DNA from 4 places in the Butyrivibrio sp. FCS006 genome. Region 1 is predicted to be linked to each of the others. Evidence: predicted binding sites of a transcription regulator. Region 1 holds the regulator's gene; each other region holds the start of a gene.
What was found. The regulator HrcA, encoded in region 1, represses chaperone genes, less so after heat shock. The targets are predictions, from matches to a motif close to TGTTAGCACTCNNNNNNNNNGAGTGCTAACA.
Positions count from the first base shown of each region.

Region 2: G633_RS0111290 (Hsp20/alpha crystallin family protein) is a predicted target of HrcA. The motif match lies at 1,017-1,047, and genes of this name have one in related genera.
Region 3: G633_RS0112665 (Hsp20/alpha crystallin family protein) is a predicted target of HrcA. The motif match lies at 1,138-1,168, and genes of this name have one in related genera.
Region 4: G633_RS0114450 (co-chaperone GroES) is a predicted target of HrcA. The motif match lies at 1,370-1,400, and genes of this name have one in related genera.

Region 1 is NZ_KE384204.1:136,967-139,170, reverse strand. It holds gene grpE (nucleotide exchange factor GrpE) at 1-584, opposite strand, end outside; gene hrcA (heat-inducible transcriptional repressor HrcA) at 615-1,679, opposite strand; gene G633_RS19970 (DUF6465 family protein) at 1,860-2,204, opposite strand, start outside.
Region 2 is NZ_KE384203.1:863,687-865,890, reverse strand. It holds gene G633_RS0111300 (hypothetical protein) at 1-348, shown strand, start outside; gene G633_RS0111295 (rhodanese-like domain-containing protein) at 619-945, shown strand; gene G633_RS0111290 (Hsp20/alpha crystallin family protein) at 1,179-1,637, shown strand; gene G633_RS18205 (alpha/beta hydrolase family protein) at 1,750-2,204, shown strand, end outside.
Region 3 is NZ_KE384204.1:303,746-305,949, forward strand. It holds gene G633_RS0112660 (6-phosphofructokinase) at 1-544, shown strand, start outside; gene G633_RS0112665 (Hsp20/alpha crystallin family protein) at 618-1,082, opposite strand; gene G633_RS0112670 (DJ-1 family glyoxalase III) at 1,332-1,883, opposite strand; gene G633_RS0112675 (CYTH domain-containing protein) at 2,204-2,204, shown strand, end outside.
Region 4 is NZ_KE384204.1:712,916-715,119, reverse strand. It holds gene groL (chaperonin GroEL) at 1-997, opposite strand, end outside; gene G633_RS0114450 (co-chaperone GroES) at 1,040-1,324, opposite strand; gene G633_RS0114445 (MATE family efflux transporter) at 1,447-2,204, opposite strand, start outside.

The sequences.
Region 1 (2,204 bases):
TGAAGCTCCTGGGCAACGATTCCGGATTCGTATTCCTGGGATTCCACCTGCATTACTGCATTGTGGAGGTTTGGATCAAACTCTTTTCCAACCGCTTCTATGGGGGTTACTCCTAGATCTTCAAGCTGCTTGATGAGCTGCTTGTAAATCTTGTTCATGCCGTCTGCAAAAGCTCCGTCTTTCTCAGCCTCGGGAACTGCTGCAAGACCTCTCTCAAAGTTATCTACTACAGGAAGGAGCTTCTCAAGGACATTGCCCTGTCCAAGTTCGAACTGCTGTGATTTCTCTTTGTCGGTTCTCTTCCTGAAGTTCTCAAATTCCGCCATCTGTCTCAGGACTTTATCATTAAGTTCATCAATCTTTTCCTGAAGCGGATTCTTCTTTTCTTTTTTATTTTCTTCTTTTTCTACAGTAGCCTCTTTTTCAGCATCATCTTTTTCCTCCTGTGAATCAGGTGTCTGTGCTGTTTCTTTCTCTTTGGCTTCCTCTTCAAGTTCTTCCATGATGTTCTCAAGAACTTCTTCTTTTTTCTTTTCCTCAGCTGATTTAGCCTTGGAAGAAGCCTTCTTCTTATCCTCGCTCAATTCCAATTGCCTCCTTAAAGCTTATGGGATCTAATCCCTTTTATATAGATCATCAAGTGCATGACGCATGTTCTTAAGCGTCGTTATAACCTTGTCGTAATCCATTCTCTTGGGTCCGATGATTCCTACGGTGCCCTTCATGCCATCACCAAGCTCGTACGTTGCGGTAACAACGCTGCAATCCTTCATGGACTGGATCGGTGTCTCGTTTCCGATGTAGACCTGGATTCCGGTCTCTTCATGGTCAGAGGAGAGTGTATCCTCAACGATACTCGAAAGGTCTTTGGTATCCTCAAAGGTGCTGATGAGCTCGCTGGCCTTGGCCGAATCCGTAAGCTCAGGATACTTAAAGAAGTTCATCGTACCGCTGGTATATATCTGAAGGTCGTCATCTGCTGTTATTGATTCTGCAGCCGCATCGATGACGTTTCCGATGATCTCACTGTGAATTCCGGCTTCCTGCTTGACTGCTGCGATAAGTCCTAAGTTGATGTCCTCTACAGCAAGTCCGTCCAGCCTTGTATTCATGAGAATGTTAAGCTTGAGCATTGTTGCGTCATCAAGTTCCTCTTCAACGGGAATGATCTTGTTCTTAATGACGTTTCCTTCTATGACGATGGTCGCCAGAAGGTGCTCTGCATCAACCTTGGAAATCTGGATGAACTTGAGCTTGTTCTTGCGGATCTGAGGTGCTGAGATCATTGTGGCGTAGTTGGTATCAACCGCAAGTGTCTTGGCCACCTGCTTAAGGAGGTTCTCAAGCTTCTCTTCCTTATCAAGAAGCATCTCCTTCATGTTCTCAACTTCCTGTTCCTTGTCCCTGAGCATCTCGTCTACATAGACTCTGTAACCCTGGTCGGAAGGAATTCTTCCCGCAGAAGTGTGGGGCTGAATTATAAGTCCCATCTCCTCAAGGTCTGCCATCTCATTTCTGATGGTGGCTGAACTCAAGTTAAGATCAGTATCCTTGGAAATAGTCCTTGATCCGACAGGCTCTCCTGTCTCAAGGTAGTTCCTTACTATTGCATGTAGTATGGTTCTCTTTCTCTCATCAAGTTCCAAGTCTGTACCCCTTCCTCTGTCTCCGGATTTCATTGAAAGGCTTTTATTTTGAGTTGTTAGCACTCAACTCATTTGAGTGCTAACATCTTCTCTGTAACATAAAATATCACTCGCGAGAACTAATGTCAACCTTCTAAATGTTAAATATGGATAAAAAAAACAGCAGGCACTGAAAGTGTCTGCTGTCTGTAGTCTCATTATATAAGAGAATGATCAAAGATCGATTCTGCCCTGTACCTTGTCATCAACAACGTAGTAAGCTGCATTCTCTTCAGGCTTTACATAAACGCTGAGCTTCTTCATAGCGTCTACATCTCCGCCCATATCGTACTTGTAGTTGTTCTTAGCGTTTGTAACGATTGTATCGTATGTAACGCTTCTGTCACCATACTGAAGAACGATGTTAGTCTTAACTTCTGTTGTAGCTGCTGCCTTCTTAGCTGCAAGCTTCTTAGCTGCTGTAGCTTTCTTAGCAGGAGCTGCCTTCTTAGCAGGTGCTGCCTTCTTAGGTTCAGCCTTCTTGGTTGTAGTAGCTTTCTTAGCTGCAGGCTTCTTAGC
Region 2 (2,204 bases), on a different contig from region 1:
ACAGCAAGCTATGTGTTCACCGCTACTAGAGAAATAATAAAAAATGCAAATTTGGAAGCCGAAGAAAGTGATCGGCTAGCAGCTATTCTAATTGAAAGCAAAAAGCAGATGGATGAATATGAGGCTAAGCTCAAGGCACAGATTTCGCAAGTTGAGCTGTCTCAGAAAAGAATGATGGAAGAATTCTTGCACTCGTTTAATTATAATTTGGAGACAGGTGAAAACTATGATGAGGCGTTAAATGCAATTGTGAAATTTGCTAACCAGGCAGGAGTAGCATTACAACATGCTTCGTTTGAGGAGTTTTCTGATGCTATGCGTAGGAAAGACGTTTTTATTTTGGAATAGTTAATCCTGTATTGATGATATTTTGCGGAAAAAGGAAATATAAAAAGAAGAAGCTAAAATACGATCATTACTAGGGGAGGTTCATTGTTAAAGTGAGCCTCTTTTTTTATGGACAGAGACAGTAATGCGAGTAATGCGAGGAGTAATGCGAGGTAATGCGAGAACGCAGATTTTTGAACTGTTGTTTGTGCGTCTTATTGGACAGTTCATCTGCTAGGATTTGTATATACCAAAAGCGGGGGCTTTGGTTGGAGAGTATGAAAAAGAGTAATGTGTGGGGGAGGATGTCTTATAAAGGCGTCCTCTTTATGTACTTTTAGGGATTATAGAACTATTCGTCAAAATGCAGTCCTTCTGGATGTGCGGACAAAATCTGAGTACAAAGAGGGGCATATTCCGGGAAGCACCAACATTCCGCTGGACGAGATTCAAAAGGTGGAAGATATCATAAAGGATCATGATGCGGAGATTTATGTATATTGCCTAAGAGGAAGCAGAAGCATAAGCGCTGTAAAGAAACTGAAGACTTTTGGCTATAAAAGAGCCAGAAGTATAGGCGGAATCGCGTCATATAAAGGATTAACAGTACTAGATTAAGAGGCAGGGATGCCTCTTTTTTGTACCGGAATGATAAATTTGTAATAAGAAGTACAATACTATTTTATCCAAATTAGCACTCTCGGTTGACGAGTGCTAATTGCGGTGTTATAGTGTTTGTAGAACAAAGGAACAGAGAAGACCGTTAGGACTTAACTTTCCTAAGATCTAAACCCTCCGTCCCATTGCTCATTAACATAGATAATGTTTTTGATGCAAAGGAGGTATGTATTATGTTAGCACCCAGTATTTTTGAAGAGAATTTTATCGATGATCTGTTTGGATTCCCAATGAATGAATTTGACGACATGGAGAGGAACATGGAGCGTAAGCTCTATGGAAGAAAAGCAAACAGGATGATGAAGACCGATATCAGGGAAAAGGATGATAACTACGAAGTATCAGTTGACCTGCCAGGCTTCAAGAAGGAAGAGATAACAGTAGAACTTGATAACGGCTATCTTACCATCAGCGCAGCAAAGGGCCTTGATAAGGACGAGAACAAGAAGGGCAAACTTATCCGTCAGGAGAGATATGCAGGATCCATGACAAGGAGCTTCTATATTGGAGACAATGTAGAGAAGGGCGATATCGAGGCAACCTACAGGCACGGAGTTCTTACGGTGACAGTTCCTAAGAAAGCCCTGGAAAAGAAGATCCCGGAAAAGAATCTGATAGCTATTGAAGGATGAAAAAGCTTTATTTTAAGGCACCCGGTACAATCAGTACCGGGTGCCTTTTCTACTAAACACCTCAGAATGTTATAATTTAAAGGAAAAAAGCATTGTACGAGGAGTTTAATAAATGAGCAGATTAAAAGAATTACGCATCCATCATGGGGAAGGTTTTGCAGAAAGTGGGATTGTTTGCGTGTTTTTCGACTTCTGTGGAGGTGGAACAGCATCCACAAGTGACGGAGATATGAAAAATATGACTATTGAGACGGAAGCTGCCGATCTTGATGCAGTGCTTGATACTGTAATAGAGCTCCCGTATATCAATAGCGAAGCCATATATCTCCAGGGTGAAAGCCAGGGCGGCTTTGTATCGGCCATTGTTGGCGCAAGAAGGAAAAGTGATATAAAGGGTCTTATCCTGTGGTATCCGGCATTTGTCATACCGGACGATGCCAGAAAAAGACTGGAAACAGGAAATTCGAGCATGTTTGGCAGGGAAATAACTGCTGAATATGATAATGTCGCAAAGAATATAGATGTTAAGCAGCTCCAAAGAGGCTTTGGGAAGCCGGTTCTTCTTAT
Region 3 (2,204 bases), 170 kb from region 1:
AAAGGTCAGAAAGATGCAGGAGAAAAAGAGCAGCATCGTGATCGCAGTTTCAGAAGGTGTTAAGCTTGAAGACGGACGCTATGTTTGTGAGCTTTCAGATGACGTTCATGCTGTTGATGCTTTCGGACACAAGAGCCTGACGGGTACAGCGCGATTCCTGGCAAACACTATTGCCAAGCAGCTTGATACCAAGACCCGCTGCATAGAGTTGTCCACACTTCAAAGATGCGCTGGTCACCTTACCAGCAGAACAGATATCACCGAGGCATATCAGGTAGGCGGAGCAGCTGTGAAGGCCGCTTTCGAAGGCTGTACCGGCGAAATGGTGGCACTAAAGCGAATTTCCAACGCACCATACCAGTGCACCACAGAACTTCATCCTATTTCAGAGATTGCAAACCTCGAGAAAAAGGTTCCGCTTGAATGGATCAGCGAGGACCACACTCAGATGAAGCAGGAGTTTATTGATTACGCATATCCTCTTATTCAGGCAGAACTGACACCGATGTTTGTAGGTGGTCTGCCACAGCATATTTCCCTTTAATGACATGAAAAAGGCTGTCACACTAGTTCTTAGTATGACAGCCTTTCTTATGTTTATGTTTAGGTCACTGCGATCAATCTTTAACTTCAATCTGGATAGCTTCTTCCTTCTCAGGGATGGCTTCCTTTTTAGGAAGGTTAACGGTAAGAACACCGTTTCTGTACTGAGCGATGATATCCTCAGGCTTAAGGCCTTCTACATGGAATGATCTCTGATATGAAGAGCTTCTTCTCTCGCGGCGGATGTACTTGCCGTTCTCGTCCTTCTCATCCTTGTTCTCATTGTGAGAAGCGCTGATGGTCAAGGTGTCATTCTTGAGATCAATCTTGATGTCTTCCTTGTTGAATCCGGGAAGCTCAGCCTCAAGCTGGTAGCAGTTGTCTTTTTCAATAACGTCTGTTCTCATAGGTCCTGATGTGGAATCGAAAGGCTTAGCTTCTCTTGGCATCAGGCCACTTCCGCCAAAGAATCCATCGTTAAAGAAATTATCCATCTCATCAAAAATATCATTGTTACTCCAAAGCATAGGCATCAACATAATTATCACTCCTTTTCTATATTTATTTTGTTCTGTTGTAGTGTTTAATCCTTTTTATTAGCACTCTCAAGTAGCGGCTGCTAATTTCTTGTTACAAGTATGTTATAGAACAACTAGAACAAATTGTCAACAAGTTTTTTTCTAAAGAAATTATAAACTGCAAAAAATCCTGCAAACACTGGGCTTGCGGGATTTTTATCAAATATATTTCTATGTATTTTTTTGCGGAGATGATCGTATTTACACCTTTTACTGTCTGAAAATGATCTTTTTAGCCATGTCATCGGCAGCTTCTTTGCCCTGGAACTCTTCAATGATTGCAAGTCCGAAGGGGATTGCAGTTCCCATTCCGCGGCTGGTGATGAAGTTGCCGTCTTTTACAACTTCGTCAGTCTGAGGATCAGCGCCTTGGAGGAATTCTTCATTTCCAGGATAGCAGGTAGCCTTTTTGCCGTTTAAGATACCCATCTTGCCAAATACTCTCGGTGCTGCGCAGATTGCAGAAAGTTTCTTGCCTGCATCGGCGAAGGCCTTGATCTGAGTCTTCAGAGGTTCGCAGGCATCCAGATTGTTGGTTCCCGGCATTCCGCCCGGAAGAATTATCATGTCTGTTTCATCAAATTTAATGTCTGAAAGCAGAACGTCGGCCTCTACAGTTATGTTGTGAGAGCCGGTTACCTGCTTGCTTCCAGTGATTGAGGCTGTCGTTATCTCGATTCCTGCTCTGCGAAGCAGGTCAACAACGGTCAGAGCTTCTATTTCTTCAAATCCTTCTGCTAAGAATATCGCTGTCTTTGCCATATCGTGTTCCTCCCTCAATGTTGCTTTATTTTTCAACTTGTTGGTTTCGTAATTCTGCCATGGATGTCTTGCCTGCGATAGCATTCACAAGAACAATTCTAGCACAAGAAGAGTTGCAGGACTATAATTTGTTCCCTACAGTTGCACATAGGGCTATGATTCGCGTGATGCTACTGCATGGAAACAAAAAGCCTTACTGTATAGAGGCAGGATCTTTCTTCCTACCGTAATGCCTTCGCATATTTACGTTTTCAATACAGCTCCTTCGTATTACAATAGGTAGAGGATTGAATACATCCAAGAAGGAGGCCACAATCCACA
Region 4 (2,204 bases), 580 kb from region 1:
CATCAACGATTGTTGTCTTCTCCTTCTCAACCTTGATGCTCTTAGCTCTTCCAAGATCATCCATTGTTGTATCCTTGAGCTCAAGACCAAGATCTGAAGAAATAACCTTACCGCCTGTAAGAATAGCGATATCCTCAAGCATAGCCTTTCTTCTGTCGCCGTATCCGGGAGCCTTAACAGCTACTACATTGAATGTACCACGGAGCTTGTTAACGATAAGTGTTGTAAGAGCCTCACCATCAACATCCTCAGCGATGATAAGGAGCTTGCTTCCTGTCTTAACAATCTGCTCAAGAAGAGGAAGGATATCCTGGATGTTTGAGATTTTCTTGTCTGTGATAAGGATGAATGGATCCTCTAATGTAGCTTCCATCTTATCCATATCTGTTGCCATGTATGCTGAAATGTATCCTCTGTCGAACTGCATTCCTTCTACAAGGTCAAGCTCTGTCTGCATGGTCTTGGACTCTTCGATTGTGATAACACCGTCGTTTGAAACCTTCTCCATAGCATCAGCGATCATCTGTCCTACTTCATCATCTCCTGATGAAACAGCAGCAACTCTCATGATCTGCTCTTTGCCCTTAACCTTGGTTGCCATCTTGCCGATAGCCTCTACTGCTGCGTCAGTAGCCTTCTTCATACCTTTTCTGAGAACGATTGGGTTAGCTCCTGCGGCCAGGTTCTTAACACCCTCGTTGATCATAGCCTGTGCAAGAACTGTAGCTGTTGTTGTACCATCACCTGCTACATCGTTTGTCTTTGTAGCAACTTCCTTTACAAGCTGAGCTCCCATGTTCTCGTAAGAATCCTCAAGCTCGATCTCTTTTGCAATAGTAACACCATCGTTTGTAATTGTAGGTGCACCGTATGACTTATCAAGAACTACGTTTCTTCCTTTTGGTCCAAGTGTTACTCTGACTGTATCAGCAAGCTTATTAACGCCTTCTACCATAGCTGTGCGGGCGTCAGCGCCGTACTTAATTGTCTTTGCCATTTTTATTGCCTCCGATTTTTTCTTTTTCTTACTTCGTAGAAATTATTTAATGATCGCAAGAATATCATTCTGCTTAACAATGATGTATGTTACATCATCAAGCTTAACTTCTGTTCCTGAGTACTTTGAATAGATGACATTGTCACCCTTCTTAACTTCCATCTTAACTTCCTTGCCATCAACAACTCCGCCGGGTCCTACTGCTATAACCTCAGCCTGCTGTGGTTTCTCTTTCTCAGCGCCGGGAAGAACGATTCCTGACTTTGTAGTCTCTTCTGCCTCAAGCTGCTTTAATACAACTCTGTCTGCAAGTGGTACTAACTTCATTACAAAACGCCTCCTTTATGTAATCTTATGAATTTACTTTTTATTTGTTAGCACTCTGGTTCATTGAGTGCTAACCTCCAAGAACATATATTAGCACCTTTTATCATGTCATTCAAGTATATTTATGATTTTTCTTGTCTCATCCAGTTTGCCCTGAAATAGTAGATGATGAATATGATCGTACTGGTGCACCAGGTAAGGGGATAAGCCCAGAAGATAACATTGATTACAGGTATGAGCCTTACTGTGATCGTGATATATGTTATTCTCAAAAGACACCAGCTTGAGAGCATTACGATCATGGGAACGGTAGTCTTGCCTGCTCCTCTGTAAACTCCCGCCAGGGCATGGCTTGTTGCCAGAAGGAAATAGAAAAGACTCTCGGTCCTTGCCTGCGCAGCTCCGATAGCAAGTACCTCCGGATCCTGTGAGAACATTCTTAGAAGCACAGGTGCAAGAACAAATGTTATTACACCGATGATCTCTGCAGCGCCTGCGCTGATAAAGGCACCTATCTTGGAACCTTTTGTGACTCTCTCATACAATCCCGCTCCGAGATTCTGACTTACAAACGTGGTCAATGCCATAGTCATACATACAATCGGTAAAAAGACAAATCCTTCGAGCTTAAAGTAACTGCCGCAACCTGCCATTGCATCTGCTCCGAAAGCATTGATGTTAGACTGTACGACAACATTACCTATAGCGATAACACTGTTCTGAATTCCTGTGGGGAAGCCCAGAGCCAGTTCCTTTTTGATAATCTGCGGATCTATCACAAGCTTTGATATGGTTATTCTGTGAGGCCCATCCACGCGCGTCAGCTTAGAGAAGGCAAGGCCTGCACTGATAAACTGAGCAATAACCGTTGCAGCTGCTG